Regions from separate parts of the Paraliobacillus zengyii genome, predicted to be linked through region 1. Evidence: riboswitches for the same ligand, from Rfam matches in the RefSeq annotation. Region 1 holds a riboswitch; each other region holds the start of a gene.
The links. Region 1 has a riboswitch for S-adenosylmethionine ahead of DM447_RS15040 (bifunctional homocysteine S-methyltransferase/methylenetetrahydrofolate reductase). Riboswitches for the same ligand answer to the same signal wherever they lie in the genome.
Positions count from the first base shown of each region.

Region 2: linked by a shared signal. The riboswitch ahead of DM447_RS17265 (PLP-dependent aspartate aminotransferase family protein) and the one ahead of DM447_RS15040 (bifunctional homocysteine S-methyltransferase/methylenetetrahydrofolate reductase) in region 1 are both predicted to bind S-adenosylmethionine.
Region 3: linked by a shared signal. The riboswitch ahead of DM447_RS05520 (5-methyltetrahydropteroyltriglutamate--homocysteine S-methyltransferase) and the one ahead of DM447_RS15040 (bifunctional homocysteine S-methyltransferase/methylenetetrahydrofolate reductase) in region 1 are both predicted to bind S-adenosylmethionine.

Region 1 covers NZ_CP029797.1:2,984,951-2,995,289, reverse strand. The annotation lists gene metE (5-methyltetrahydropteroyltriglutamate--homocysteine S-methyltransferase) at 1-315, opposite strand, end outside; gene DM447_RS15040 (bifunctional homocysteine S-methyltransferase/methylenetetrahydrofolate reductase) at 340-2,184, opposite strand; SAM riboswitch class I at 2,324-2,430, opposite strand; gene DM447_RS15035 (OmpA family protein) at 2,595-3,290, opposite strand; gene DM447_RS15030 (MotA/TolQ/ExbB proton channel family protein) at 3,283-5,094, opposite strand; gene DM447_RS15025 (Na+/H+ antiporter NhaC family protein) at 5,257-6,657, shown strand; gene DM447_RS15020 (ABC transporter permease) at 6,807-9,410, opposite strand; gene DM447_RS15015 (hypothetical protein) at 9,517-9,891, opposite strand; gene DM447_RS15010 (ABC transporter ATP-binding protein) at 9,934-10,339, opposite strand, start outside.
Region 2 covers NZ_CP029797.1:3,518,617-3,528,955, reverse strand. The annotation lists gene acsA (acetate--CoA ligase) at 1-586, opposite strand, end outside; gene DM447_RS17280 (ABC transporter ATP-binding protein) at 626-1,357, opposite strand; gene DM447_RS17275 (ABC transporter permease) at 1,373-2,218, opposite strand; gene DM447_RS17270 (aliphatic sulfonate ABC transporter substrate-binding protein) at 2,235-3,239, opposite strand; gene DM447_RS17265 (PLP-dependent aspartate aminotransferase family protein) at 3,303-5,099, opposite strand; SAM riboswitch class I at 5,168-5,272, opposite strand; SAM riboswitch class I at 5,343-5,443, opposite strand; gene DM447_RS17260 (alpha/beta hydrolase) at 5,530-7,233, opposite strand; gene DM447_RS17255 (NAD(P)H-dependent oxidoreductase) at 7,493-8,044, shown strand; gene DM447_RS17250 (cation-transporting P-type ATPase) at 8,241-10,339, shown strand, end outside.
Region 3 covers NZ_CP029797.1:1,110,099-1,120,437, reverse strand. The annotation lists gene DM447_RS05545 (ATP-binding cassette domain-containing protein) at 1-298, opposite strand, end outside; partial or broken gene DM447_RS05540 (ArsR/SmtB family transcription factor) at 589-834, shown strand; gene DM447_RS05535 (DUF3231 family protein) at 1,070-2,077, opposite strand; gene DM447_RS05530 (YkvA family protein) at 2,268-2,672, shown strand; gene DM447_RS05525 (fructose-1,6-bisphosphatase) at 2,755-4,686, opposite strand; SAM riboswitch class I at 4,935-5,033, shown strand; gene DM447_RS05520 (5-methyltetrahydropteroyltriglutamate--homocysteine S-methyltransferase) at 5,170-6,273, shown strand; gene DM447_RS18630 (hypothetical protein) at 6,429-6,554, shown strand; gene abc-f (ribosomal protection-like ABC-F family protein) at 6,682-8,319, opposite strand; gene DM447_RS05510 (hypothetical protein) at 8,618-9,067, opposite strand; gene DM447_RS05505 (hypothetical protein) at 9,232-9,639, opposite strand; gene DM447_RS05500 (hypothetical protein) at 10,022-10,225, shown strand; gene DM447_RS05495 (DUF6366 family protein) at 10,239-10,339, shown strand, end outside.

The sequences.
Region 1 (10,339 bases):
TTTTGTTCCGCGTGCAACGGCAAAATAAGTGTCTAAGCCTACCTTGCCACCTTTATAATCAAAACGTTCTGGTATGACACCAAACATAACAGAAGTATCTAATACATGATCATATAAAGAAAAGTCACCAACTGGAATAAGATCAATGCCTTTCTCTTGTTGCTTTTTAAGGTTATTTAGTCTTATCACTTTCGTTATTAAAAGTAATTCTGTTTCTTGAATTTTCCCTTCCCAAAATTGCTCGAGTGCTTGTTTCCATTCTCTTTTTTCACCGATTCGTGGATAACCTAGATTGGAACTAATTATTTTTGTCATGTATAAACCTCCATTAAAATAGTCTTATAAAATTATTTCTTGCGCATTTTCAACCTTTTGTTTGATATAACTGGAAAGTTTAACTGTGATGTCATAGCGCATAAATGGTGTTACTAAATAGATGCCATTAAAATGTTCAAAAGCAACATCGATTAATTCTTTTGCTACTGACATACCTTCTTGTTCTGCCAGTATTCTATTATCACCTGTCGCCTTCATTCGTTGACGGACGTCATCTGTTAGTTTCATACCTGGTACTTCATGATGTAGGAATTCTGCATTTCGTGAGGATGTGAGTGGCATAATACCAATATAGATTGGTTGTTTAATATGTTTAGTTGCTTGTTTTAGCGACTCAATTTGTTCGGGTTGATAAATTGGTTGGGTCAAAAAATAATCTGCTCCACAATCAATTTTTTTCTCTAGCCTACGTACTGCTTTATCAAGGTGATGAACATTGGGGTTAAAAGCTGCTGCGATACGAAAGGATGTTTTTTCTTTTAATGACTTACCTGAAAATGAGATACCTTCATTACATTGTTTGATTAGCTTAATCAATTCAAAAGATGTAGCGTCAAATACCGACGATGCACCTGGAAAACCGCCTATCTTAGTAGGATCACCAGTAATAGCTAAAATTTCATGGATACCAAGTGTGTGTAATCCCATTAAATGAGACTGTAGTCCGATTAAATTACGGTCACGACAAGTTAAGTGAAGAAGAGGCGTGATGGCTATTCTTTGTTGTTTCATTAGTGTGGCCATTGCTAGATTGCTAATTCGTGGTGTGGCTAAAGAATTATCAGCAAGTGTAATGGCGTCAACACCAACGTCTTTTAATGCTTGCACACCTTTTAGATATTCTTTCGTTTGTAAATTCCTTGGTGGATCTAATTCAACAATAATAGAATGTCTCTGTGTCACAATTTGAGCTAGATCTAACTTTTTTCGAGCAGCAGGCTCCTGTACTTCTATTATTGGAGGGTGCTTAACGTCCGTCTTTTCCAATAAGGGAGTGAAACCTTCGACACCTTTTTTAAGGGCTACAATATGTTCAGGAGTGGTACCACAACAACCACCAAATAACCGCACACCTTGATTACGAAATTCTCTAGCACATTGTTCAAAATAGTCTGGGTTATTGTTATAGATTAACTTTCCATCACTGTATGCTGGTAAACTCGCATTAGGATAAGCGGAAAGGTAAGCTGTCTTCGGTAAGGCCACTGTTTTTAAAGATTCAATCATGTAGTGTGGACCTAATCGGCAATTGACGCCAACGATATCTGCACCAGCATCGTCCAATTGTGTTAATGCATCATTTAAAGGTGTACCATTCTCTAATAATCCAATTTCATGCATCGAAATATTTGTAATAATCGGTAGATTAGTTGCTTCTCTAGCAATTGCTAACACGGTTGTTAATTCTTCTAGGCTATAATACGTTTCTAAAAGGAGCCCGTCTACACCTTCTAATAAGAGACAATAAAGTTGTTCGCGAAAAATTCGCTTGATTTCCTCTATAGTGCCAAGTTTTTTTTGACTTCCACGAATACCACCGATTGTTCCAACAACAAATGTATCCTTATTTGCTGCTCGTTTAGCTATTTTTACTGCTTGCGTGTTGATTTCTTTTACCTTATCCTCCAAGCCATAACGTGCCAATTTAATATAATTTGCACTGTACGTATTTGTTTGAATAACATTAGCCCCTGCTTCTACATACGCCCTATGTGTATGGAAAATTTCTTCAGGATGGGTTACATTTAATTCTTCAAAACAACGATCAACACCATGTGAGTAAAGCAAGGTACCCATAGCACCATCAGCAATTAGAATCTTTTCCTTCAGTGTGGTTAATAAATCCAATCGATCAAACCCCCTTGTTTTTACTTTATCCAGTTGCAACTAACTAAAGTTAATTTTTACTTTATACGCAACAAAAAACCCCCCTTCCATTAAGAAGAGGGGCAGTATTATAGTGGTTTATATAACGACAGCCTAACTCTTCTCATCTTTCAAACATACGTTTGACGGAATTGGCACAGTACTTTTATATAAAAGTAAGCTGCCGAGGTATCATAGGGCCGTTCCCTCCACCTCTCTTGATAAGAAGACTAACTATTTAGTTTTATGTTCCCTGTTATAGTAAGTTACATTCTAAATAATGTCAACTACTATAATGTAAAAATTCAAACAATTTATTTACTAACTAATATTGTTTATTTTTTTAAAATTATAGAATTTGGAAAGGAAAGCCACTTCAAGAATACTTATTTTTAATTTCCTTCTAGTATTTCCATTGTTTTATCCAATATTTCTTCGTCTTTTAAGCGGAACTTGAATTCAACTCGGCGTGAAGCTTCTGGACTGTAGTCACCATTTTCATCGGTGCGACCGTCTGAGAATGATTTACCATTTACCGTTAATTTTTCCTGCAAGTGATCTTGAATGTTTTTATATGGGAATTCATCCCCTAGTATATATTCTGCTACACTATATGCTCTATCTTGGGATAGCTTTAGATTATATAAATAGCCATCTGTGCGATCAGCATGACCTTCAATAATAATTTCTGAGATATATTCTTCATAGCCACTTGCTAATAAGACGTCTAAATACTTTGGAACAAACTCATCTAAAAATTGAAAGGAGTCATCCTTTAATTCTGCACCATCATACTCAAATAAAATTTCTGTGTCAAAGATAATTGCACCTGTTTTCTCATCTACCTCGATGCCTAAAGTAGAATCTTGAAATTCTGCATTTAAGTCCTTTACAAGTTCTGAGCGTACTCCCATAATTTGATCAATTGTTTCTTTCATTTCTTCAATTTGAATGGACTTAATAACCATCATTGAAATAAAGATTAATACAAAACACAGTAAGATCGATGTTAATAAATCAGTGAAAGATGGCCAAAAATGATTCTCTTCCTGCTCGTCCTTAAACAACCGTTGATATTTATTAATCATGTTGATTTAGACCACCCGTACGCCTTGTATTAAGGCTTGTTGCTTCCTGGCTGAAGGTCTGTAAATGCTGGTTTAATTTATCAATTTGTTGGAGAAGTTCCGTAAATGTTTGTTGTGTATAACGATTATTACTTTGTTGAATGTCTTCGTTAATCGTCCGAATTTCCTTAAATTCTCTTTTTAGATCCTGATTTGTTCCCTGTGCATATTCACTAATATTTCGAGCAACCTTATCTAACTTTTCACCAAGTGTTCCTTCTAAAGTAGTCACATAGTTAGCAAGCGTATCTTTTAATACACCAACATTTGCTTCGAGTTGATTTTCTCTTTGAATGAATGTGCTATTCATTTGTGAAATAGTGGTATTTATATCTGTAATAAGCTGCTTGTTCTTCATTCCAATTTGTTCATAGGTGTTTGTGGCTTCACGTACGTGCTTTTCAAATGAAACAGAATCTGCATTGTGTGCTTTGAGATGATTATTAAAATCTCGATTAAATTGTTTTAATTCATCAAAGCGATCAGATAGAAGGTGTTTATATTCTGTTTGTGCTTGGTTAATGGTTTCTAGTACATCTGGTAATTGAACTAGTGATCCTTCTAAGCTATTAAAACCGTTAGAGAGTTCGCTTAAGTATGTTGTAATTCCGGCTAGTTTCGCTCCTAGGTCTTTGCCGAATATTTGTTTAAATTCTTTATTTTGTTCTTCCATATGACGCACTAAACGCTGACTTTCTTTACTTATTGTTTGTTGGCCATCTAAGATAGAAGAGGTGAATGTTTTTAAATCAACCACGGTATCTTCAAAATGAGTTAAGGTATCTATTTGTGTTGTCGAGACTTCTTCGATTTTTTGATACGTATGTTCAAATGTACTTGCCATTTGTTCATTTCTTTGATCAATTTTCTTAAAATAAGAGAAGAGTTGATCGAAATTTTTGTTTAGTTTTTTAGATGCATCATCAAAGCCGTTTGTTACCTTATTCATACTAGTAAATAGAAGTTGAAAGTCATGTAGATTAGTAGATAATCCTTCATTAAATGTAGCTAAATCTTTTGCGGCTTGTTGTAAGCCAGAAGTATAGTCTTTAAAACCATCAAAAGAACTTTCAATACTTTGTAAGGATTTTTGGTTTGTCTTTTGAAGCATGAGAATGGAGTTATTAATACTTTCCGAAACTTCAATTAGTTTACTTATTCCGTTCTGTTCGTTTTCAGTTAAATTTGTTTCAACTTTTAACATAATATCAGTTAGGAGAAATTCTGTATTCAGCGCTTTGATCATTACCGTCATAATTAATGAAAGCCCCATACCGGCAATACTTGTGTAAAATGCTACATCAATTCCTGATAAAACACTTGCGACATCTTCAACAAGCTGATTTCCACCTGAATTAATATTTCCTAATGACATGGTTAAGCCAATAAATGTTCCTAATATCCCGATTAAAATAAAAATAGATACGGTCATTTGAATCATTTTAATGAGACTGACAATAGGTATACCATAGACACGCCAACTAGAAAATTTCTCTTGAACGAATGTTTCTATTTTGACAGGTTCGGTTTGCTGTTTAAGGTCAAACTGTTCCTTGAAGGTACGCAAAGGGTCAATGTCCATGCGGTTTGTTTCTTGTAAGTAAGAACGTATTTTCTTTAGTTTACTGAACAAGGAAACATGAACAAAGAAGGTAACAATAAACGTAACAAATAAAATGATGAAGATTAGCTCAATCATTTGATTTGAAAGAATAGCTTGTGCTTTTTGCTCACTTGTAAAAAGTTGTAGAATTGCTTCTATCATTCGATTTCCTCCTAGATGGACAACATTAATGTCTCTATTCCATAAGTATTCAAAGCATGTCCAAATCATGAACTTTTCTTAGTAAATTAATAGTAAATACATAAATTTGCTGGTTTTCCACATTCTAAAAAGATTCTATTTTTAGAAAGGTGTGCAAAGCATATCGATACGAGTTGGATGTCCATTATCCCTTTTTTGATTGTGATTCCTGTTGCCATGTTTACACGACAAGTACTTCCAGGTTTAGTGTTGGGACTACTTGTTGGATCCTACATCATTTCACCCTCACTTATTGGTGGCATGCAAGAGATGCTAACCTATGTGATACAAGCACTTATTGATGAAAGTAATATTAAAATTATTGTCTTCCTTTATGTTTTTTCTGGACTTATTGGGATGATCAAAATGACAGGTGGAATCAAAGGATTTGTTGAGAAATCGGCAGAAATAATTACCTCCAAAAAGCAAGCCTTATTTCTTACTTATGTCTCTACAATTGGAACATTTAGCGCACCGACCTTTCGTTTTGTAACGATAGCGCCAATTATGAAGGCGATATTAAAAAAGGTGAAAATGTCAACGAAAGAGCTAGGATTTGTAATTGAAACAACAGCAACACCTGTTATCGTCTTGATTCCAGTTGCAACTGCATTTGTTGGTTATATGGTATCTGTCATTCAAATTTCTACGGAAACCACGGGGACTACTATTGATCCTTATACACTTTTTATTCAGAGTATTCCATTTAACTTTTTTGCTATTGTAATTATTTTACTCGGCATCTATTTGAGTTTTTTTCATCATTCACATACGGATGCACCACTGGAAATGGATGAGGGAAAAGAAGACGACTGGCATGACTGTCATCCAGCGGTGCATAAGGATTTACCAAGTAAGCCACTAAACTTACTCATTCCTGTTTTATTAGTAATTGTACTCACGTTATTTTTGACCTGGTGGGATGGACGTGGTGCCGGTCAGTCATTATTTAAGGCCTTTATTCGTGCTGATGTATTACAGGCAATGGTAGTTGCCTTATTAATTACGATTTTTGTCTCGATTATTTTATATGCGATTCAACGTTTTAAATTAAGTGACTTAGTTAACAGCTTTATTGTTGGTGGGAATGATCTTATGTCTGTAATTGTTCTATTGTCGATTGTCTGGGGATTGTCATCTGTGACGAGTGATTTAGGATTTTCAGAATTCGTTACAGCACATACGGATTGGATCCCTCAGATGTTTGTCACACCACTTATGTTTGTTTTTGGCGCTACTATTTCTTATTTTATTGGTTCCGCCTGGGGGACGTGGGGAATTTTAATGCCTTTAGGTGTATCGCTTGCTTTATCTGCAGATGTATCCTTGCCATTAATGATCGGAGCAGTTTTCGCAAGTGGTTCGTTTGGCGCGTTTGCATCGCCTCTTAGTGATGACACAAATACATTAGCAAATATTCTAGATATATCTACTATGGACTATGCACGATTCAAGCTGAAACCAGCATTGATCGCAGCTGCAATAACTACGATTCTATATACTGGTGTGACTTTTATTCTTTAAAAAGGAGGAGAAAGTCTAGTTTGATCACAAACCAAAAACGCAAGGGCCACTGAGTAGCTCTTGCGTTAATTTTAACTAATTGGCGTGATCCGCTCAATATGTGATGCGTATCATTTGTAATTGAGCTTAAAAGTATGGTGGGAGAGGGATTATTTGCTAACGTATCGCCAAACGACCAACATTGCTAATACCGTAATGAACAAGTATAAACTAGCAAAAGATAGGGCGGCAACAATAAAAATAGTCCAGTTTAATGTATATAATACGACAAACAATAGGATACTTGCTAAATTCCCGATCAATAAGGCGCAACCGGTCCATAGAAGAATCTCTTTCATGTAGAGAGTAAAGATGTCTTTCTGTTGCCAACCGATAGATAACAATTGTTTTATTTCTTGTTTACGAATTTTAAATAACGACATTAACGCTTCAATTAGTGTAATAAATGCTAGGATATATGCAGAGGCTACCAAGATAAGGTGCCAATGATTAACTTGAACGTTAATATATTGACCAAGAACGGTTGCATTTGTTTGCTTAACTGTTTCATTGATTGCAAGATAGACAAAAGTTGCTAACGTACTAACGATTGCTAGCTGGATAAATGTTGAGACAATATAGTTCCAATAATAGTATATGTTTCTACTAACTAATGATCTTCGCTTGGTAGACTGCTCTTTTTTTATCGAAATGTTTTTTGGCTTCGATGGTTGGAGCATTTTCGGTATTGCTTTCCGAACAAAGAACCAAACAAAGACGGTAGTCGTTATAACAGCTATAAGCTGATATAGGTATATGGCCGTGGTCAATCCGCCCAATTGCGATAACCCAATTAACAATGGGATAGCCAATATAGCTGCTCCAGCTAAAATATATAAAACTTCTCTGCTCCACAACGCTTGAATATGGTGATTAGTCCAGCCAAGTTGCGATAATAGCAGTGTGTCATTTTCTTTAGTAATCCGCCAGAAGGTAAAACGATTAAGAATGTAGGCACATCCAACGAAAACAAAAAGGACGGATAAGACAACGTTCGTAATACGCCATTCACTAACAATTGTTCCTGCTGCTCCAAGTGTTGTCCAAGATTCTTCCACAAGCCCAATCCCTTCTACGTCAACCTCTACTTGTTGCGGAGAAGCCCCTGCTACAATCGTAACATTTAGGTTCATAGTACGAAGCTCCTGGGCAATTGCTTCGATCTTTTCTGCCGCTTCGTCTGTATATTGATCGATACCAGCTACTTTTACGCGAATAGCATCAATAGCTTCCTCCCCTTTTACGGTAACTGCTGCTTCCATATTGGTAAGTCCTTTAGCAGAGGGAGTAACGAAACTTCCAGGTGTCATGGTTGGTTCTAATTCTATTGAATCTTTTTTATCCTCTCCGATATATCTAGCTGGTTCAAATTGATAAATACCCAACGGACTTGCGGCTAGTTGCGCATTTTTTTCTCCCATCACTACTGTGTCAACGGGATCTGGAATGAATGCAATGTCTTCAGGGGTTAATGCATCATCATTAAATACCTCCACCATCGTATTTCCATGCCTTATTAAATCCCGATAGATAGGAACCCCATTTTTAACGTCTAATATATTAACGGATAATTTCCCGTCGGTTAGCTGGTATGGCGTTTTGCTAGCTTGATAATATGTGCTAGCTGCACTCATACCTTGAGAAATAGAATATCCCAGATCAAAAAGTTCAGGATGACTTTCAATGGTATCTAATTCGCCATCTTCTGTAAGGTATATTCCTTGCTTATTTTGATCAAATGCATTGATCAGCGAGGATAAATTGAGATTGTAGTCTTTGTTTTCAATTGTATCTTGTGTGGACAAGATTTCTATCAGATTATTGTACTCTGGCGTGTCTTTTTGTTGAAAAAAACTAGTTGGTAAAGTTGGATCTTCCGTTTCACTAGCATCAACTAAACCTAATTGATCCCTGAATTGAAGAATATCATCAGGTGATAAACCAAGCTTAGCTACAGATAAGTTTGTTGATAAAGAAGTAGCTGCATCTACCACTTCAATGATAGGAAGAAGTGTTGCATTTGGATAATCGGCAGTATACCACGATCCAGTACCGTTTAAGCTAGAGTCAGGTGCAATGCTTGCGAAAGAAGTGTTAGTTAACTTCTCCTCTTCAGTCGGATCTATACCAACAACCAAATGATAGGTAATGGGTAGAGGAAAAGCAGGGACTTCGTCACAGTTATTTCGTAAATTATCATGATTGATAATGTTTTCATAAGTAAACATTTCTGTCTCATATTTTAACAAAGCACACATATAAGTGGGTTCAATAGGATAACTCGTAACCCCATCGGTAGTTGCGAATTCCAAAGTGTAACGCATGTAATCCGCATCAGGTGGATAGACGCCGAAAGTGGATTCAACCCCAGTAAAGTAGCCGAGTGAGGCTACTGGAGCCGCAATTTCAATATCTTCACGGTTCTTAATCGTTTCCCATGTAGCGATAGAAATGCCACCATTGCCAAAACCGATGTAGTTTTCTGGGACGATTCCTAGTTCTTTCTCCAATGGATCCGCTGAATCCATTGGACGAACAAGTAAATCATAGCTACCTCTAGCATAGAAAGTGATATCAGATTCCACTTGTTGATGTGCACCTTGAAGGGAATTCAAGGCAAGAGGAACGGTTATGAAAATGAGTAATAGTGCAAGAAAAAAGAGGAAATGTTTCCATTTATTACGATTTAGTTGAAGGAAAGCTAGACGGTGCATATGATTCACTCCTAATAGTTAATAGTGAAAATTATAAGCGCGTTTCTTGAGCTGATTTTACTATTTTAAGAAAGGGTGATCTAATGACTTAGATCACCCTTATTATTTAATTACTTAAACGTTTGTGTACTGTTGCAGATCCAGTTCCTACCGTTGCTCCTGAAGTTAGGTCATATACAGCTATTTTAGGGTAATAAAGTTTTGAAACACTGCTACTGCTGTATTCGTGCTTATGTGTCATACTTGATGAATTAGTTCGAGAGTTAGCCGTTCTGTATCCAGTTCCGTCACCAGGGTTAAATGATACTTGCTTTGCGTAAGAACTGGAAGTCCAAGCAAATGTCCAATTTGCGTAAGCATCAGTCCCGTAAATTGTTTGGTTTGATGGACTAATACTCGCTGCTGCATCTACTCCTACTCCTCCTGCAAAACCTGCTATTAAAAAAAGAGTGAATGCGCTGGTAATTATTTTTTTAATCATAATATTCACCTCCTTTCATTTTTATTCTTTTTCCATAATTAGTTAAACTAGTTGACCATCACGAATAAATAGTTCTCTGGTACCGCGCTTGGCAACTTCTTGGTCATGTGTCACAAGAATGATGGTTATGCCTTTTATTCTGAGTTCCTCGATAATTCCCATCACATTGTTACGATTATCTGCATCTAAATTTCCAGTTGGTTCATCACATAATAAAATATCAGGTTGATGAAGCATAGCTCTAGCTATTGCAACCCGCTGCTTTTCACCACCAGAAAGTAAAGCAGGAAACGATTTTTCGCGATGACTAATTTGTAGTTCTTTTAATAATGCACGTGCTTTTATTTCAATAGTATCCTTTGAATCATAGGGCCATTGGGGTAACATGACATTTTCTAAGACGGTGAATTGATCAAATAACCGATAGTCTTGAAAAATATAACCGATT
Region 2 (10,339 bases), 530 kb from region 1:
CTTCGGGATCTACCCATTCAATCAAGGATGTATTATTTTCTGTAACATATGTTTTCGATTCAATATCTTCTGTATATAAAATTTCTTTTAATGAGGGAATTAGTTTTTTCTGTACACGTTTCCCGAGATTTTTATCAGTAATTAATAAATTCCCTTGGCAATCATTGATACGATCTTGTATTGCTTCATCCATAAAACCTTCAAACAACGGACCAGCAATTGCACCTATTTTAATTACTGCTAAGATAGAGATATAGCATGCAGGATTTTTTGGTAAAAAGATAAAAACACGATCGCCTTTTCTTACGCCATTTTCTTTTAAAATTCTAGCGTAATGATCTGTTTTTTCTTTTACCTGTTGGAAAGTAAGTGAATAGCTTTCCTCTTGATCAACATAATGTAGCGCGATTTTATCACCATAACCATCGGCGACGTGCCGATCAATTGTTTCGTAAGCTGCATTCATTTTCCCTGTCTTACCATAATATAAAGCTTCTTTAGCTTGATCCCAGTCGAATGTATCTTTCGTTTTTTGATAATTTGATAGATTATATACTCCATTTACAGGAGTCAGTTCAATAGCCATCGCTGCTTTCCCCTTTGTCTGTTTAACATTATTCTATCTCTAATTTGTTCGATTAAGGTCTAAACTTTGTAATATATCAGATTTGCATTTTGCGAGTTCCTGACTTCCTCTATTTCTTGGTCTTTGTTCGGTTAAGGTTATTTCACGATCAACTTCGCCAGGTTGACCACGAAGGATAAGGATTCGATCACATAAATAAGTAGCTTCATCTATATCATGCGTTACGAGTACAATAGTTGATTGATATGCTTTCCATATATCCAGAAGTAGGTCCTGTAGTTGCATTTTCGTAAATGCATCTAACGCGCTAAAAGGTTCATCTAATAAAAGAATTTCTGGTGATGTTACGAGTGCACGTGCAATTGCTACGCGTTGAGCCATTCCTCCTGACAATTGACGAGGGTATAGATTTTCATTACCAACAAGCCCAACGTTCGCAATATATTCTTTCGCACGTTTCTCTCTAGTTGCTTTATCACCTTTTAGGCCAAAAGTGACATTGTCTAATACGGTCAGCCAGGGTAATAGGCGTGGTTCTTGAAAGATAAATCCTGTGGTATCATGTACACCTTTAGAGGTACTTCCGTTAATTTCGATTTCCCCTTCGTAACCATCATCCAAACCAGATATTGCACGTAATATCGTGCTTTTTCCACAACCACTTGTACCTAGTAAGCCAATTATCTCTCCAGGTTGAACAGATAAATTAACATTTCGGACGGCTGTGTTTCCGGCAAAGGTTCTGCTAACGTTACGTAATGCTAAGCTCATGTCGGTTTCCCCCTGTTATGTTTTTACGAATCGATCTTGCCAGTGTAGTGAGCGTTCTTCTAAAATCTTTAGCAACCAGTCTGATAATTTACCAATAATTGCAAAGAGAATAATACTGGAGATAATCGTTTCTGGTGATAGTGTATTTTGTCCTAATACAAGTAAATATCCTAGACCTTGACTTGCCCCCATTAATTCTGCTGCAACAACGAACATCCAACCAAGTCCTAGTCCACTGCGTAAGCCAATTAAAAAAGAAGGTAAGGATGCTGGTAATATAATGCGATGTACTTGCTGAAAAGGCGTTAATTTATACATTTTTCCAACTTCAATTAATTTCCGATCTACACCTAAAATACCGCTAACAAGATTTAGATAAACGGGGAAAAATACCCCGACTGCAATCATCGTGATTTTAGATGTTTCCCCGATACCCATCCATAAGATAAATAAGGGTACCCATGCTAGTGATGGAATCGAACGAAAGGCTTGTATAATTGGATCAAATAATTGTTCCGCTTTTTGATAGAAACCAACAAGAGAACCTAATAGTATGGCTACAAGTGTTCCAATTACAAAACCAGCAAAGACACGATAAACGGTAATGCCAATATGCCCCCATAATTCGCCAGTCTGGCCCATTTCCAGAATGGTTAAGAATATTATTGAAGGAGCCGGGAGTTGGTAGGAGGGGAAGACCCCCGCTTTACTTAGAAGCTCCCAGAAGATAAGCAATATAACTGGTAATATACTGCCTAAAATAATAGTTTGTGAACGTTTATTTCTAGCTTTTTTAAGTTTATCCTTTTTCACTTGACTCGTAACATATGCACTTGAAACATCAGCTTCATTTTTAGACATTTGTTATTCCTCCCACTTATTCAACTGTTTCTTCTGCAAAAGCGGGGTTAATTAATTCATTCGTAAGTTCCTCGATATTAGCATCTGCATCAATAACTTCCCCATCTTGCAAAATGCCTCCAGATTCAATTAATGCTTCGATATGAACATCACCAGGAATTGGATTAGAAAAATCATTTCTTTCTAATTGGATTTTTGCAACTTCTACATCAATATCTGCTTCTTCAGCTAATAATTCAGCGGCTTCCTCAGGGTTTTCAAGGATCCAATTTCTAGCTTTTTCGTATACTTTAATCACACGATTTACGTAATCAGGATAATTTTCAGCGAATTCATTTCTTACGTTTAAGAATCCATACGTATTAAAATCAGCATTACGGTAGAACAATTCAGCGTCTGCTTCAATTTCCAGTCGTGCCATATGAGGATCAAGTCCTGCCCATGCGTCAACTTGCCCAGAAACAAGTGAGGATGCACCGTCGCCATGTTGTAAGTTAACAATTTCTACTTCATCAGGATCGATATTTTCAGCTGCCAATGCACGTAGTAGGAAAATATACGGATCTGTTCCGATTGTTGCTGCAACCTTTTTACCGGTTAAGTCAGCTACTGACTCAATGTCAGAATCGGGATTCGTTACGAGTGCTGTCCATTCAGGTTTTGAATAGATATAAACATTTTGAATTGGTGAACCATTTGATTTAGATATTAAAGCTGCCGCTCCAGCTGTAGAACCGAAGTCGACACTATCACTATTCAAGAATTCTAAAGCTTTATTACTTCCTTGACTTAATGCCCATTCAATCTCAATACCTTCTTCTTCAAATTCTTCCTCAGCCCAACCGAATTTCTTTAAAACTAAACTAGTTGGAGAGTAGTATGCGTAATCTAAACGGATTTCTTCTGGACCTGTTTCTTCTCCACTTGTATCAGATGAACAACCTACAGCTATTACCAATACAACACCTACAAGAATAATTGCAAGAAAGCTTCTAACATCAATCAATGCTATTTTTTTCAATTTTATTTGCCCCTTTGTTTTTACTAATCGACTTTTATCTCTATAAGCCAATTATAGTTTCATTTAAATTTCACATGCATATGTTGAAATTGACCCGCGTAAACGTTGTGCCTCTTTATACGTACATCTGTTATGGATTACTTCTAATCCTGCTTCGCTGGCAATTGCAGCAGCTTCTGGTGAGACCACACCTTCTTGCAACCAGAAGACTCTTGGTTTGACTTCAATTGCTTCTTTTGCAACGCCAATTGCTGCTTCTGGACTTCTGAATACTTGAACAATGTCAATCGCTTCAGGGATACTCTTTAAATCTGGATAAGCTTTTTCACCCAATATTTCTGTTTCACGTGGGTTAACTGGAATGATTTTATAACCGAGACGTTGCATTTTTCTTGCTAGACGGTAACTTGGTCTTGCTTCTTTACCGCTTAATCCAACAATGGCTAACGTCTTTTGTCTTGTTTTTTCAACGCCATCTATTTCAAATCGTTCGTAAGGGGAGTTTAACGCCCATTTAATGATTCCTTCATCGTTGATGACAATGTCATTTGTTTCGCCTTTGCCAATACCTGTTGCCTTAACTAATGCTTGATTTAGATCATGGATAATATCATCAAGCGATTCAAGACCTACAGATAATCTTACCAATTCTTCTTTAACACCAGTTTCAATTAACTTCTCTTTTGATAATTGTTGATGTGTTGTCGAAGCTGGGTGAATTATTAATGATTTAGCATCTCCAACATTGGCTACGTGTGACCAGAGCGAGACATTATCAATCAATTTTCTTCCTGCATCTCGGCCACCTTTAATACCAAATACGAGAATGGAACCAAAACCATTATTTAGAATATCCTTTGCTAAGGCATGTGAACTGTGACTTTCAAGCCCAGGATAATCAACCCAATCAACTGCTGGATGGTTATCTAAATAGTTGGCTAGTTTAATTGCATTTTCATTATGGCGCTGTACACGTAGATGTAAAGTTTCTAATCCTTGGATAAGTTGGAAAGCATTATATGGACTCAATGATGCACCAAAATCACGTAACAATTGCACACGGACTTTCGTACTAAATGCTAAAGTGCCGAAATCTGTTGCATAGCGAATACCGTTATAGCTTGGATCAGGCTCTGTGAAAGTTGGGAATTTTTCTGAATTCCAGTTAAATCGACCACCATCAATGATAATTCCACCGATTGTAGTACCATGTCCGCCTATCCATTTGGTAGCAGAGTGTACGACAATATCGGCACCGAGTAAAATAGGTTTACACACATACGGCGTGGCAAAGGTATTATCGATAATTAATGGTACACCAGCCTCATGTGAGATTTCAGCTACTTTCTCTACATCCAAAACATGTAAGTTAGGGTTACCGATAATTTCACCGAAAACTGCTTTTGTTTTATCAGTAATTGCATCTTTAAAATTATCTGGATTACTTGGATCAACAAATTTTACATTGATTCCGTATCGAGGTAACGTTATAGCAAAAAGATTATATGTTCCACCGTATAAGTTAATCGCTGCTACAATTTCATCTCCCGCACTGGCTACATTTAAAATAGATAACGTAATGGCAGACATACCAGAAGAAGTCGCAACAGCAGCTACACCATCTTCTAATAGAGCTAACCGTTTTTCGAAAACTTCAACAGTGGGATTGCCAATTCTTGAATAAATGTTACCTGGTTCATCAAGCGAAAATAATCGTTCTGCGTGTTCAGAGTCATGAAATACATAAGAAGTAGTTTGATAGATTGGTACTGCACGTGAACCAGTTGTTGGATCGGGAGCTTGCCCGCCGTGTAATGCTAAAGTTTCGATGTCATACGTTGTGTTTTTTTCTTTTGTCATAGTAAAACCCTCCTGTAATGTTATAAAAAAGCCCTCTTCTTTAAGAAGAGGGCGGTAAATGCATGCTCTTCTTATCTATCAGAATGAATCTGCTGGAATTAGCACCTTTTAAGTAGTAACTTAATGGTTGCTGGGTGTCATCGGGCCAGTCCCTCTACCACTCTTGATAAGAGTTATTTTGTTTTATTTGCAAGAAAAACCCTCTTTCAACTGACGATGAAAGAGGGTTTTAATCCGCGAATTACTTCATCATCCAAAGCTTATGCTTTGCTGGTAGGGGCACCTTGCTGAGCAGGTTGCCGTGGAGTCGTTAAGCCAGATCTTTCGTCCACTCTTTATAAATGTTTAATGTTAAATAGAGTATACCACAGATATCTTATGTGTCTAGTGGGTTTTTTAAATTTATTTGAATATTCTTTATAAAAAGATATTATTTGTTTACATACATAAACCGTTCCATATAGTAAATAAAAGCTTGATTGTAGTAACTAGCAAAATAATAGTCCCCATTATGTCCGGCATAAGGCATCATTAGTAAAGTAGCTTGCTCATTTCCATTCTCTCGATACGCTTCATAGAAATCACGAGAAATAGATGCGTCAACAATGCCATCTGCGTCTCCTTGGAATATGAGTGCCGGCGGACTATCTTCTTTAACTAGGAGAGATGTATCCATAAACGAATCAGAACCGGCTATTCCAATATTTTTAGCTAATCCATTGGCAGGATAAATCGGGATAATACCATTTACATCAAGTTCAGGGTTTAAAACATCTTGATAATTCTCACTTGTAAGGCCTAAACCAGCTGCATTTGCTAATTGTCCACCTGCAGATGCCCCAGAGATAAAAACGGAGTCTAAATTCGCATTATAATCATCATTGTTTTCAACTAAATAATTAGTAAAAAGACCGATGTGACGGACCATATCATCAAGAGAGAAGTCAGCAACGATATTTTCGGGGACTGGTGCAAATTCAACAAATTTATCCTCACTACTTAATCCGTACTGAATATCAAATACTACATAGCCTTGACTTGCGAAGTACTTATTAACTGCTGCATTGTTAGATGATCCTTTGTCACCAATTGTCCAACCGCCACCATGAATTCGAATTAAAACAGAGCTATTTCCAGGCAATTGGGCTGGATTTGATGTCGGTAGATAAGCATCGAAGTGTAATTCAATTCCTTCATCCACACCCTCTGTTCCTGAGTAGAATAAAGTGTCTTGTTCAAGATTATAGTTTTCAGTTGATAATCCGAAAAAGTAAGCCGGTAATGAAAAAGGTACGTCTAAAAAAGTATCTGTCATACTATCAGTTAATGAATTTTGATCCGCTTCATTTAATGTGTTTGAAAAGTCATTTTCCATCTCTGAAAAGGTTAATACGGTTGTAACGAGAGGAACAGAAAAGGTGATAGAAACAGCTATTCCTATAATAGAAGTTATGATACTAATAAACGAAAGGTTTTTACCAGTCCGCATTCTAAGAATCAGTGCGACGATTGCTAACGTTATTAAACTGAAAAACAAAGCATATCCAGGAACGAATAATTCAACAATGCTACCATTATTTTCTCCTCTTATTAGTAGAAACGATACATATGCTCCTAAAAGCAGACAGAGTATCCATAGACTTATCATCAGGATATGGAAGAATCCCTTCTTATCTTGCGTCATTGTGTTGCTAAATCTTATGTATCCCATGTTATTTAGACTCTTACGTGTCGTTCCTGCTATTATCCCGCCTAAAATAAACAAACTAAGTAATAGAATTATAGAAACCATACTTCGTGAAGTTGTATTTAAAGGATCAAAAGAAGCGATGGAGTTTAGAATAGGCAAGAGTAACATTATTAAGATTGTGAAGGTTAAATAGAAGTAATCGAGACCCTTCTGATTACTAGGAATAGCAGCCACAATAAAGTTACCTAAAAGAGTTAACATCATAAAAATACCGTAGATATTCCATAACCCATTTGAACTATCAATTAATAGATAAACAATTCCTGCTATAATCGTTAAGCTATTTGCTAGTATAAGCATGCTAGAGAAGCTACTTGCAAAAGAACGACTAGGCTTCGTAAATAGGTTTGTTTGGTTTAATTGTTTATTTAATGAAGTGCGCACGTTCAGTTCTCCTTTTTGTTTACTTACATTTTTTTCTTTGAGCCATGTTAATTTTAACATGAATACATATTTTAAGTAACTCAACTGTCGCAGAGTGAAACTGAAAAATAAGTCTTACCATTCAAAGCTAAAGTTGACTTCATGCTCCTTTCATAAGCATCACTGTGCTTAAGTTTTTTTACAAAAATAGATACTAAATTCCAGAGTTAGAACATATACTCTCTAAAAGTATGCATAAATGTTAGGGGATGAGAATGTAGTGAAACATATTTTAATCATCAACGGTCATCAAAAGTACCCACATAGTAAAGGGGATCTAAATCATACTATCTTTCAAGCAATAATTAAAAAATTAGAAACAGTATATCAAATAGATACAACGATTGTTGATCAGGGGTACGATATAACAGAGGAACAGGAAAAATTCTTATGGGCAGATATTATCATTTTCCAAACTCCTATTTATTGGTTTAGTGTACCAGGTAAATTCAAATCATATTTTGAACAGATCTATAAGCGAGATCTCTTTTTTACAGGCGGAAAGGGTTATGGGTGTGGTGGATTGTTAACGGATAAACAATATATGTTCTCTACAACATGGGGTGCACCGGAAGAGGCGTTTTTAAATAAAGCGGAATTCTTTGATGGGAAAGCTATTGATGATGTATTACTTCCGCTTCATAAAACACAGGAATTCACTGGGATGAAGCAATTAAAAACTTTTTCTGTTCACAAGGTTAAAACCCCTGATATAAGTGGATATCTAGAAAAGCTTGATAAACACTTAGAGGAAGTATTTGATTTATCGTAGTGCTACCCAAAACCTAATTACTTTAATTTTCACCTTACAATAGTGAAAACAGTGTCTTAAAAAGGCGCTGTTTTTTTATTTGGTGTATAGATATTTTTAAAATATAAATAATAAGTGAATATATTAATGTGTTTGATAGCAGATAAAGTTGAAAATGTATTACTATATGTGAATTTTAGAAGGAAGGAGATGAAATATGAACAAACAGAAATGGTTCCATTATGGAATAGAAGATGTAGTGGAGAATTTAAATACGGACAGAAAAACTGGACTTACGATTAAAAATGTAGATAAGCAACAAGAAAAATGGGGTAAAAATGAACTGCCAGAGCAGGAAAAAGATCCAGTATGGCTAAAGTTTATTCGACATTTTAAAGATGTATTAATCTATGTATTATTAGTAGCAGCAGTTATTACAGCGATATTAGGACATTATATTGATACGGTTGTTATTATTCTTGTCGCGTTAATCAATGCAACAATCGGCTATATTCAGGAGAATAAAGCGGAGAAAGCATTGGAAGGGATTAAAAACATGTTATCGTTGCAAGCAACAGTTATTCGTAACGGAGAGCGTTCAGATATACCATCTAATGAACTAGTACCAGGGGATCTTGTTATATTGCGAGCCGGTGATAAGATACCAGCTGATGTTCGATTAATACAAGCAGATAATTTAAAAATAGAGGAATCACCTTTGACGGGTGAGGCGATTTCAGTAGACAAAAATACAGAACCTTTACCAGAAGATACAGTATTAGGTGATCGGACAAATTTGGCTTTCTCAGGTACATCTGTTGCGAGTGGTTCTGGTAAAGGTCTTGTAGTGGAAATTGGAGAGCATACGGAAATTGGTAAAATAAACAAATCAATTACAGAAGTGGAGGAAATTCAAACACCACTGCTACAACAAACTGCGAAATTTGGAAAGATGATCTCAATTGTTATTTTATTTTTAGCAGCAGCGTTATTTGTTTTTGGTTCTCTGTTTCATGATTACGAAATGGGAGAATTATTACTAGCGGTAATTGGTTTAACTGTTGCAGCTATTCCAGAAGGTCTACCAGCTATATTATCAATTATTTTAGCGCTTGGAGTTCAAACGATGGCGAAAAAGAATGCCATTATGCGTAACTTGCCTTCTGTTGAAACATTAGGAGCAGTATCGGTAATTTGTTCAGATAAAACGGGAACATTAACGAAAAACGAAATGACAGTACAAGCAGTGATGACTGCTAAAGCAGAATATCGTGTTACTGGATCGGGTTATGCCCCAGAAGGAAGTATACAAACTGGTCAAAAGGAAGTTAGCGTTACTGAAAATCAGGTTTTACAGCAATTTTTAACCGCAGTAAAAACAGTAAATGATACAACGCTTAGACGTAATAAGAAGGATGAATGGGTTATTAGTGGTGAGCCGACAGAAGGTTGTTTAATAACATTAGCTGAAAAAGCTAGTGAACCCGTTGCACGACTTGATGTAATTTCAAAGATCCCGTTTGATTCTTCTTATAAATATATGGCGGCACTTGTAGAAGAAGATGGCCAAAAAATCATTTATGTAAAAGGTGCTCCTGATCGATTGTTTGACATGGCAAACTTGAAAAACGATACAGAAGACCGTAAAATGTGGGAAGACAAGATGCAGAGACGAACAGAAAAAGGGGAGCGTATAATAGGCGCAGCAATGAAATATGTCGATGCTTCTACAGAACAAATTGACCATGAAGATATTATAGATGGATTAACAATGCTAGGATTAGCTGGTATTATGGATCCCCCTCGCGAAGAAGCAATAGAAGCGGTTAAAGAGTGTAAAAAGGCAGGAATCCAAGTGAAAATGATCACGGGAGATCACAAGGAAACTGCCATCGCGATTGCAAGGAAGATGGGTATTACAAATAATGAACGAGCAATTGAAGGTCGCGATTTAGATAATATGTCTGAAACAGAATTACAAGATACTGTAGAAGCATATGATGTGTTTGCCCGGACAAGCCCAGATAATAAATTACAATTAGTTAAAGCATTACAGGCGCGTGGTCATATAAGTGCTATGACAGGTGATGGAGTAAATGATGCACCAGCATTAAAAAGAGCAGATATTGGTGTGGCCATGGGTATAAAAGGTACAGAAGTTGCGAAAGAAGCTTCACAAATGGTTTTAGTAGACGATAACTTCCGCACAATTGTTAATGCAGTTAGTGAAGGAAGACGTGTTTACGATAATTTGAAGAAAACAATTCTATTTATTTTACCTACAAACGGTGCGGAAGCTTCATTAATATTTGCTAG
Region 3 (10,339 bases), 1.9 Mb from region 1:
TCCCCGACAACTCCTCATCAACAGAAGCAAATTGGCCAGTCAAGCTGATTGATTGTCTAACAGAATCCGATTCCTGATTGAGGTCAAAGCCCATCACTTTAGCTTTCCCTTCATTAGGTTTCAATAATGTTGCAAGCATGCGAATCATGGTCGTTTTTCCAGCACCATTTGGTCCAAGAAAACCATAAACAATTCCCTTTGGCACTTTTAAACTAACTCTGTCCACCGCACGATCTTTCCCAAATATTTTCGTGAGATTAGTTGCTTCCACCGCATATTTATTTATGTTCTTATTCATCAGCTAGCCCCCTTTTATTTTCACTAATCTAGAGATATGTTTATTCCATTCCTGGTTAAAAGATGATCTATGTTTAAGATGGTAAATTTCCCTTCACTTAATTGCATTTAACAATATCATATCAAAGAATACTGTTCCATCCCAGCTGATATCAAACACTTTACACAAATCATATTTGCTTTCTAACCAATATCCTGTAATGAACAAAGTGAGGACTTTGGGGTTAAGATAGAACTCAGGAACAAGTCCAATGATTTACATATCGAAATAGTTCGATATATAATACGCCTATGAAACAAATAGAATTATTTAAAGTATTGTCAAATGAAACACGGCTTAACATTTTACAGTGGTTGAAGGAGCCGGAGAAGCATTTCCCAAAACAACAGGCTCATCTTCCAAAGGAGGTATGTATTGAGGGTGGCGTTTGTGTCGGTGATATTCAAGAAAAAGCAAAAGCTTCTCAATCTAAGATTTCACGCTACTTGAATATGATGCGGAAAACTGGGCATCTCGAATCTGTTCGCCATGGCCAATAGACATATTATAGACGAAACGAAGAAACTATGTTCTGAAATAAAGAGCCATTGATGTTTGTAACATCAATGGCTCTTTATATTTCTATTGTAAATAAATGTATAATCACTAAATTAAAATTATTTAAAAGAGTAACTTTAATCTCTAAAAAAAGGAATACACAACTGTTACATAAACTTCTATTTAGAAACTAATCGAACTCTGGATAAAGCTAAATCCTTCACCATATATCACTCACTTCAACAATTGGTTCCGTTCTTCCATTTGTGGTGGTTCTTCCATCCAACCATTTTTAATCATAATTTTTCCACCTTTATGAGCATATTCAAATATATCTTTCATAAAAATAGTCATTTTAGCTGGTAAATCATTTCGTAAACTAAAAGCAGTACCTATTGAACCACTTCCCATAGAAAAGCTGCAAAAAAGACTTGTGCAATACATCATCAACTTATCGGAAAATGGTGCTATTCTTGAACGGGTGGCATTACCACCTGCAGTTTGAGGAGATTGTACACCGCTTTGCAGTAAGACTTCACTTAATTCCTTTACCATACTTTTAGCAAGTTCAGCACCATCATTAAAGTAGTTTTTAACTTCTACATTATTTGCACATTGAGCAAAACCTGTAATCATTTGAAGCCCAGTGATATTTGCTTCAATCGAATGATGAATTTGTGCAACTTCGACTGTATTTAATGAACGTTTGCCGCTATTTGGATTAACTAAGAATCCACTCAAGTAGTGCTTATCTTTAACAAATTCAACTGATTTTGGCATTGTAACATGAGGAGATTTAACAAGTAAGCCTTTTTCAAGCAAATATTGTGTACAAAGGTTGTAATACTTTTGGGTAATGGCAGTTAGATCTATTAATATCAGTACAATATCTTCCCGATAAGACATAGTTATATTTAATGAGTGAAGCCCCATACTAATTTCTTGTAATAGGCGAACAAACATGATGTCAAAACCATTATCATATAATTTCGGTACCTCTTTGTTAACATCTTGAGCAGTGTACCCAATTGGTATTACAGCCCCTTCATTTCGTAACGTTTCTGTTAAGATACCAACATATTTGTCAATCTCTTCATATAGATTATTCATAATGTCCTTGGCTTTTTCATCATCGGCTTTCTCTATAAAATATTCTAACATACGTAATATCATTGTTTTTTCCTGATATGTAAGCCATAATACACCTAATTCAGATGACGTAATTGCTGATTTTTCTGGCATATAATCTCCTCCTAAGATATTTTGTCTTAGGTTTAGCATAGGGTTATATATTTATTCAATATTTTACTCATTCTTTTTCAACAACGGTAAAAAATATTCTGTAGCATACTTAGCTTGTTTTTCTTCAACTATAATGAACTTCACAAAGGTAAAATAATAGCGTATACTGTACTTAAAGGGGCAATAAACGATGAAACCAACAATTGAAAATATAGAACAAGAAATACAAAAAAACAGTGAACATTATTCTGATGATAAATTTTGGGGGAAGTTAGCGAAGTTTGCTAAGAAGGCTGGTTCTTCTGTCGTTTATGCTGTATTACTGTTGTATTATACGCTTCAGAAACCGGAAGTACCTACCAAAGTAAAAGCTGTCATTATTGGTGCTTTAGGTTACTTTATTTTACCCTTAGACTTAATTCCAGACTTTTTTACCGGCGTTGGTTACACAGATGATCTTGGTGCACTCGGATTTGCTTTATTCCAAGTAGCTATGTATATCGACGACCCAATTAAGTTAAAAGCAAAAGACAAGCTAAAAGAATGGTTTGGAGACAAAGTGGACACGTCCGCAATTGATTTAAAAATTAATTAAGACACACTCTGACCCACATATAATACAAAGGGGACAAGGTTTTATTTCTTCTTGTCCCCTTCTTCTTTTTCCACCTATTCGATCACTTCATATAACGGTCAGCCATCAAATTATGAAGCATTTCGACTTCCTGTAACAATTCCGCTCCAACATTCGTTTCTTTTACCTTTTTTCGCTCTAATTCTTTATCTACTAATCTTTTAACGGATAACACATCTGCACCATTTGCTAGTACTTCTTCTTTTGAGTTAAATTTCTTGTGGGCAACAAGTTGCATCCCATACGAATTATATAATAACGTGTATCCTGCTATTCCTGTTTTTGATTGATATGCTTTGGAGAAGCCTCCGTCAATTACAATCAGTTTGCCATTTGCCTTAACAGGATTTTCACCGTCAATTTCTTTTACTGGTGTATGCCCGTTTACAATATGGCCATGGTCTGGATTAAGTCCAAATTCCGCTAAAATTTTTCGACATGTATCCTCGTTCTCACGTAAATGGTAGTAAACGTTCTTCCTCTCTTTGTGCGTTACCTCATCCGTGATGAAATACCGCTCAAAGGTTGTCATTTCTTTTTTTCCGAAGAGGGATGAATGTTCACCTGTCCATAAATACCAGACCATATCCGTTGCCAAATCGTCTGTCTTTTCAGGATGAGCAAACGCATCACGTAGGTAATATTCAAAAATATCAAACAGTTCACGACCAGCGTAGGTCTTATCTTCAATAACCATTTCCTCCATATTTCCTTCTTCATCTAATGGAATACAGCCATGAATTAATAAATTTCCATTATATTTTAAATAGAGACTACCTTTCTTCATCAAGAAGCGCATATGGCGGGCAAACTTTTCTGACTTCTGAACAGAAAATAATAAGCGGTTCATCACTTCTTCTTCTTCTGCTAACAATTGATCCGGTTTATCTGGATTAACTGTTGCAAAACAGCTATTTTCCAGTGGATAAGTCTCTCCTTGAATTGTTATTTCGTCCTTATCATAATCTACTTTCTCAAGCAACAGTCTTTCTGACATGTCAAAGTAGGCACGTCTCTTGATGATCGGACTCTCCAGTTTGAACTGAATCATTGTAATCGCTTGATGTATCATGGTTATTTGTAATTGTTCATGATCCGATAGTTTATCCCCAGCATCTACTTTTGGTCTAAAGGCTGGATTATCCTGATAATATTTCTCCGCAAGATTGAGTAGCGGTCTAAGATTTATCCCATAGACATCTTCAATAATCGCTAAATTGTTATACCGCGCACTAATACGAATAATATTAGCAAGACAAACCTTCGATCCAGCGAAAGCGCCTAACCATAGTACGTCATGATTCCCCCACTGAATATCGACAGAATGATAGTTAACTAGTGTATCCATCACTTTATCTGGTTCTGGTCCACGATCATAAATATCCCCGACTACATGTAAATGATCAACAACGAGTTCTTGTGTCGTATAACTAAGACCAATAATTAGTTTATCAGCCTGACCAAGGGAGATAATTTGTTGAATAATTTTTGTATAGTACTCTTTCTTGTTGATGAATTCATCTGTCTTATACAAGAGTTCTTCTATGATATAAACAAACTGTTTAGGCAATGCTTTTCGTAACTTCGAACGTGTATATTTAGAAGACGCATAAGCAATAAGTTCCATCATATCCTCAATTATTTCTCGATACCATCTATGTAATGCTTCATCGTTGTCAAAGTTATTCTTGATTAACTGTAATTTCTCTACTGGATAGTAAACTAATGCAGCAAACTCATTGATTTCTTTTTCAGATAATTGATCGGTAAATAGATCTTTTATCTTCTCTTTGACCCTGCCTGAACCATTTCGTAATACGTGTTGAAAGGCTTGGTATTCCCCGTGCAAATCACTCACAAAATGCTCTGTCCCTTTTGGAAGATTAAGAATAGCTTCCAGATTAATAATTTCGGTTACCACTTTTTCTTCGCTATCATAACTTTGAGCAAGTAAATCCAGAAATTTTTTATTCATATTTGCATCTCCTTTCAAATTGCATTATTATTTTTCCAGCATTCTCTCACACTAATTTCTCTTCCAGGATTTTTAAAAATCTGCTTCCATTTTTGTTACTATTACAGCATAGCATAAACTATCAGAATTTTTAATCAAACGTTTAGTTTCCTAGGTATTCTAATTTTTTCCTTTATCTTTAAAAATTCATCTTGACAAGTATCGCAAACAATAGTATTCTCAAAATTAAGATATTTACAAACAAATAAATCTTATCCAGAGAAGTGGAGGGACTGGCCCTTTGAAGCTTCAGCAGCAGACTAACAAGTACTGTGCTAAATCCAGAAGCGTATTGCTGAAGATAAGAGGAGAAATCGTTAATTCAAACCTCTTCTTTTCACAAGAAGGGGTTTTTACTTTTTATTTAACGTTCTTCCTAAGGAATGTCGCGTATGGATCAAGTTTGTTTGTCATCTTAAAACAATTCGGAAGAGGGGAATTAAAATGACAAAAACAGCAACAAAAGCACCATTTAGAGCAGACCATGTAGGAAGTTTACTAAGACCGGAGAGTATTCATCAAGCACGTAAGCAACTTGCTGAGGGAACAATTAGTCAAGCAGATTTACACGAAATAGAAAACAAGGAAATCAAACGTATTGTTGATAAGCAGATCGAGGTTGGACTAGAAGCTGTAACAGATGGTGAATTCCGACGTAGATTCTGGCACACAGACTTCTTAGAGCACTTAATTGGTGTTGAAGGTTATGTACCTGACCAAGGCTTCCAATTTAAAGGCGAAGAAACAGAGCGCTATGACGTACGTGTAGTTGGAAAAGTTGCATTTAATCCCAACCACCCACATATCGAGGAATTCAAAATTTTTAATGAGATTGTTGGTGGACGTGCAGTTGCTAAATTAACAATTCCAAGTCCAAATCAATTATTCAATGCCGGAATTCTAAATGAAAGTATTTATCCTAATATCGACGACTACGCAGCAGACGTAATTGCAGCCTACCGTGATGCAATCAATGCCTTTTACGATGCAGGAGTTCGTTACTTACAGTTAGATGATGTTTACATTGCAGGACTTTCTTCACCAGATATCCCATTTAATGAAGGAATCCATTCAAGAGAAAAATTAATTGACTTGGCTCTACACGTAGTTAACAGTGTATTAGAAGGAAAACCAGAAGATTTAGTAGTTACAACGCATTTATGCCGTGGAAATTACCGTTCAAAATGGGCTTTCACCGGAAGTTATGATCTGATTGCTCCTAAGCTTTTAGCTAATGAAGCGGTAGATGGCTTCTTCTTAGAGTATGACGATGAGCGTTCTGGTAGTTTTGCACCATTAGAAAATGTTCCAAACGATGGACCACGTGTCGTTTTAGGCGTCTTCACATCTAAAACTGGTGAACTAGAAGATAAAGAAGTAATAAAAGCTAGAGTAGCAGAAGCTTCTAAATACGTACCACTTGATCAATTATGTATCAGTCCACAATGTGGCTTTGCTTCGACACACCATGGTAATCTTTTAACAGAAGAAGAGCAATGGAACAAGTTGAAGCATATTGTAGATGTATCGAAGGATATTTGGAAATAAGCTAGTAGAGCGTCCCAAGTGGGCGCTCTTTTTATATAGACTGGCATATCAAACAGCGAGCATCTCCTTTTCAAAAATACTTGACGACTCGATTGTTTTTAATTCACTATGTAGATAGGATCTTATAACAATAGTTTTAACTTGGGGGTGATTCTATGATAAACATATTTGTTTTATTTGTTACTTTTGTTTTATATATTGGGATTCCTTTAGCAATAATCTTCCTTTTGAAATGGATTTATCAAATGAAAAAGAATAGTGATCTACAAATTGTAGCATAACAAAGAAATTATTCAATTATTAGAAAGACTGGATAGGTGAGAAATTTCTGTTTTTTCAGCAAATGCCTTTTAATCGAAATAAAAAAAGGATAGCAATTGCTATCCAAGAGTCTTACGGACGATTCAATTAGGATAAAAGATTATTGATTTGACTTGTAAGTTGATTAAATTTTTCATCAAGTTCTTGATATTCACTATCTTTTTGCGTCATGAAACTGAGCCTCCCTAACACTTCTTGTCTTTCCGTTTCGAGTGTTAGACGCAATTTATCTGGCTCACTTTCTTGACGATTGCTTGCTTCTTTCGATTGTTTCACAATACTTTCGTTTGAAAAAAGAAGTTTCTCGTTTGTTGTTTTATCGAGAAAATACGAATCATGTGATACAACGAGTAGTGTACCATCGTAATCTGCTAATGTATTTTCAAGTTGTTCACGTGATGGTAAATCAAGATGGTTGGTTGGCTCATCGAGAATTAGTACGTTTTTTTCCTCTAGTATATAGACCATTAATTTGCACTTCACACGTTCGCCCATACTCATATGAAGGATTGGTTCTCGCCATTGGGAAGCAGTAAAGCCTAAATGCTGCATTAAATTCTGTACTTTTCCTCTTGCTTCGAACGTTTCTTTAAAAAATAGCTGTTCTGGCGTATTTTCAAGTGGTAGGTCAAAGACTTCTTGTGTTAAATAACCAATCGTCGCAGCAGGTGAAAGCCATACCTCGCCCTCAGACAGCTCGTCACCAACCAGTATTTTTAAAAAGGTTGTCTTGCCACTACCATTCGGACCAATTAATCCAACTTTCTCCCCGTGCTTAATTGTGAAATTTACATTCTTAAATAGCGTTCGATCGCTAAATCTCTTTGTTAAACCTTTCACTTCTAAAAATCGTTTCCCAACCTTTGTGTTCGCTCTAATTGAAAACTGCACATCGTATTCTGGCTTCACCTGCTCTACTTTTGCTTTTTCGAGTTCTTTATCCAAACGCTTTTGTTTTGATTTTATTTGTTTATCCATACGCTTTGCTTTGACACGATAATGTTCTTTATAGCCTTCTTTTTTTGTCGATTGAGCATGTGCTTTACTCGACCAAGAAGTGAGCTCTTTCATTTGGTTTTCAATTCGTTCCACATTTTTCTGTTGTTTCGCATATTCATGTTGCTGGGTCAGGCGTTTCTGTTCACGAAATGCCATATAACTCGAATAATTGCCTTTATGCTCGATGAATTCACTATCTTCAATAGACCATATCTTTGTTGTGACAGCATCTAAAAAATAACGATCATGCGATACAACTATAATTGCACCTTTGTGTCTATTGATTTCCTCTATTAACAAAGCCGTACTCTCCGTATCAAGGTGGTTCGTCGGTTCATCAAATAATAAAAGGTCAGCCTCTTTTGCAAATCCATGTGCAAGTCGTGCTTTTAACTTTTCTCCACCACTTAATCTAGCAAAAGCATGATCTGGTACGTGCCATTTGTGAAGTAAGCTACTTTCACGTGTTGTCACTTCTTTTGGAGCGTGTGACTCGGTTTCTTGTTCGACAAAAACGGTTGTGAGGTTCTTTTCTATCGATTCTACGCTTCCTTTTGTCGGTAACAACGCTCCCGTAATTAGTTGTAATAAGGTTGACTTCCCTGCACCATTTTTTCCAATAACACCGACAACATCAGCTTTTTGGACACTAACATTTATATCTTCAAAAATCGTCTGATCAACTATTTCATAATGAACCTGTTGCAATTTCACTAATTCTTTCATACAAAATTCCCTCTCTCGATAGGGAGAACAAAAAAACCCTCCCAATTTATTTGGAAGGATTAGTCATAGCAATACATTCTCTGAATAAGCTATTGATCCGTTTTTAGAAAATGGCAGACTAATCCTATTTCATGTGATTTGAAATATAAAATTTCAAACTTCAAAAATAAGATTAGATTTTCATTGGTCAGCCATCGTCCCTTCTTTTTTTATTATAGTCAGTATAACATAACTAGGTTCGCTAAAGAAAATGATTCGTAATTGCTCTATTTTTTTTCACCATGATAAACAACTTCTTTTACAAATCAGTTATTCTGACAATTTCACCTATATTATAGCCTATCCAACCCCCAATTAACGGGAGACCATTGATAAAGTCAAATCTTAGATAGTTAACATCCAAAACAAATAATAATACTGTAACACCCATACTACAAATACTAATTATGACAGCTTCTATTATTTTTCTTCGCTTCCATCGCTTCTTCCCTAAACGGTATTCATCAAATTTCTGTACATGCCTGCTAATCTTTGTACCGAATGTCTTTCCTGTTTTTAGAGTATAGAGAATAGTCGTTAAATAGATCCAGAGAAGTATGCAAACTAGACCAATAACAACGACAGTATCTATGTTCATTAGAAGATAAATAAGCAGACCGTAAGATAAAAGCATAAAAAGATTACCCTGGACTAATTGAATTTTTTTCAAACGCTTAACATCATGTATATCCCATTCTGTTTCAACCATTCTATCCTTCCCTTCAGTTTATTAGCTTACTTTAATTTTTTCTGCTGGGTTTAAGAACAATTACTCACAATAAAATTGTAACATAACCTTAAAATGATTCTTGAAATATTACAAAAAAATCCATAAAGGAACTTGTCCTATGTAGATTTTATTATTAGTAATTATTAAATTTTGAGCAGGTGTTTGAATAATAAGCCCCTTATATTCATATTCTCCGCGCTTGTCGATTGTCCTTGTGTTTCACTTTTGAATTTCCACGTATTGTAAAGTGAAGAATCTGAATCGTCTATCCAAACATCATCATCCGTGATATTCCGAAACGGTAGTTTTGTACCAGGGTTTCCTTTTGTACCAAAGGCTGTTACAATCGTGTATTTACCAATCGGCGTCTTTTTATCATCTTCCACCTTATTAGAGGCAAGTCCATTCTTACCAACATATCCAGTTGTGTTCAATACAGGCTGCCAATCTCCATTTCCATCTTTTTCAAATGTTTGAATGGTCGCATTACTTGTATTTGTACCATTCGTCGTTACGAGAATAAGTTGGCTATTACTATCAACTGTACTCAATCCATCAGCAACATCCGACGGTTCTTTTCTTTTCTTTTTGTTTTGTTTCTTCTTTTTTCGTTGTGAATGGAGTAGTTGAAGTGGATTCCATCTCAGCTACATTTACTAACGAGAAGTTATCGTAAATCTCCTATTATTTTATATCCTATTACTAAATTTTTATATCCTATTACTATATGCTAATTTCACAATACTATTTGCCATAGTCAACAGCAAACTATGATTAGTCACTAAAGATCTAAAATATTAGATTAGTAGCAAACAAGGATAATTCATACACACTGTCACCTTCTCTTGAAACTTTTTCCTATTTCGATCGTATGTTAATAATAAGGAATTATATATAGCATGTTACCCGACAATTTAATTGAAGGTGATTCAGTTGTTAATTCAAATTATTCAAATTATTATAATTGTTTTAGTCGTTCTTACTGTTTTAGCAGGGTTCTTTTTTGTGATTAGATTCGGTAGTTATAGTGGTGTAATCGGAGATGATAATCCATTTCTTCAAAAAGATTTAGCTGAACGAAGGAAAAAGTTTGAGAAAGATAACGAAGATAAAAATGAAAGTGATAATGAAAAGTAAAAGGAGTGGTTTTATGAACCAGAATGATCAAGAACGAAAGCGTTTAAAAGAACTCAGTAAAAATCCAATGGGTAACTTTTCAGATTCTATTAACCGCTCAGCAACAGGTGATTT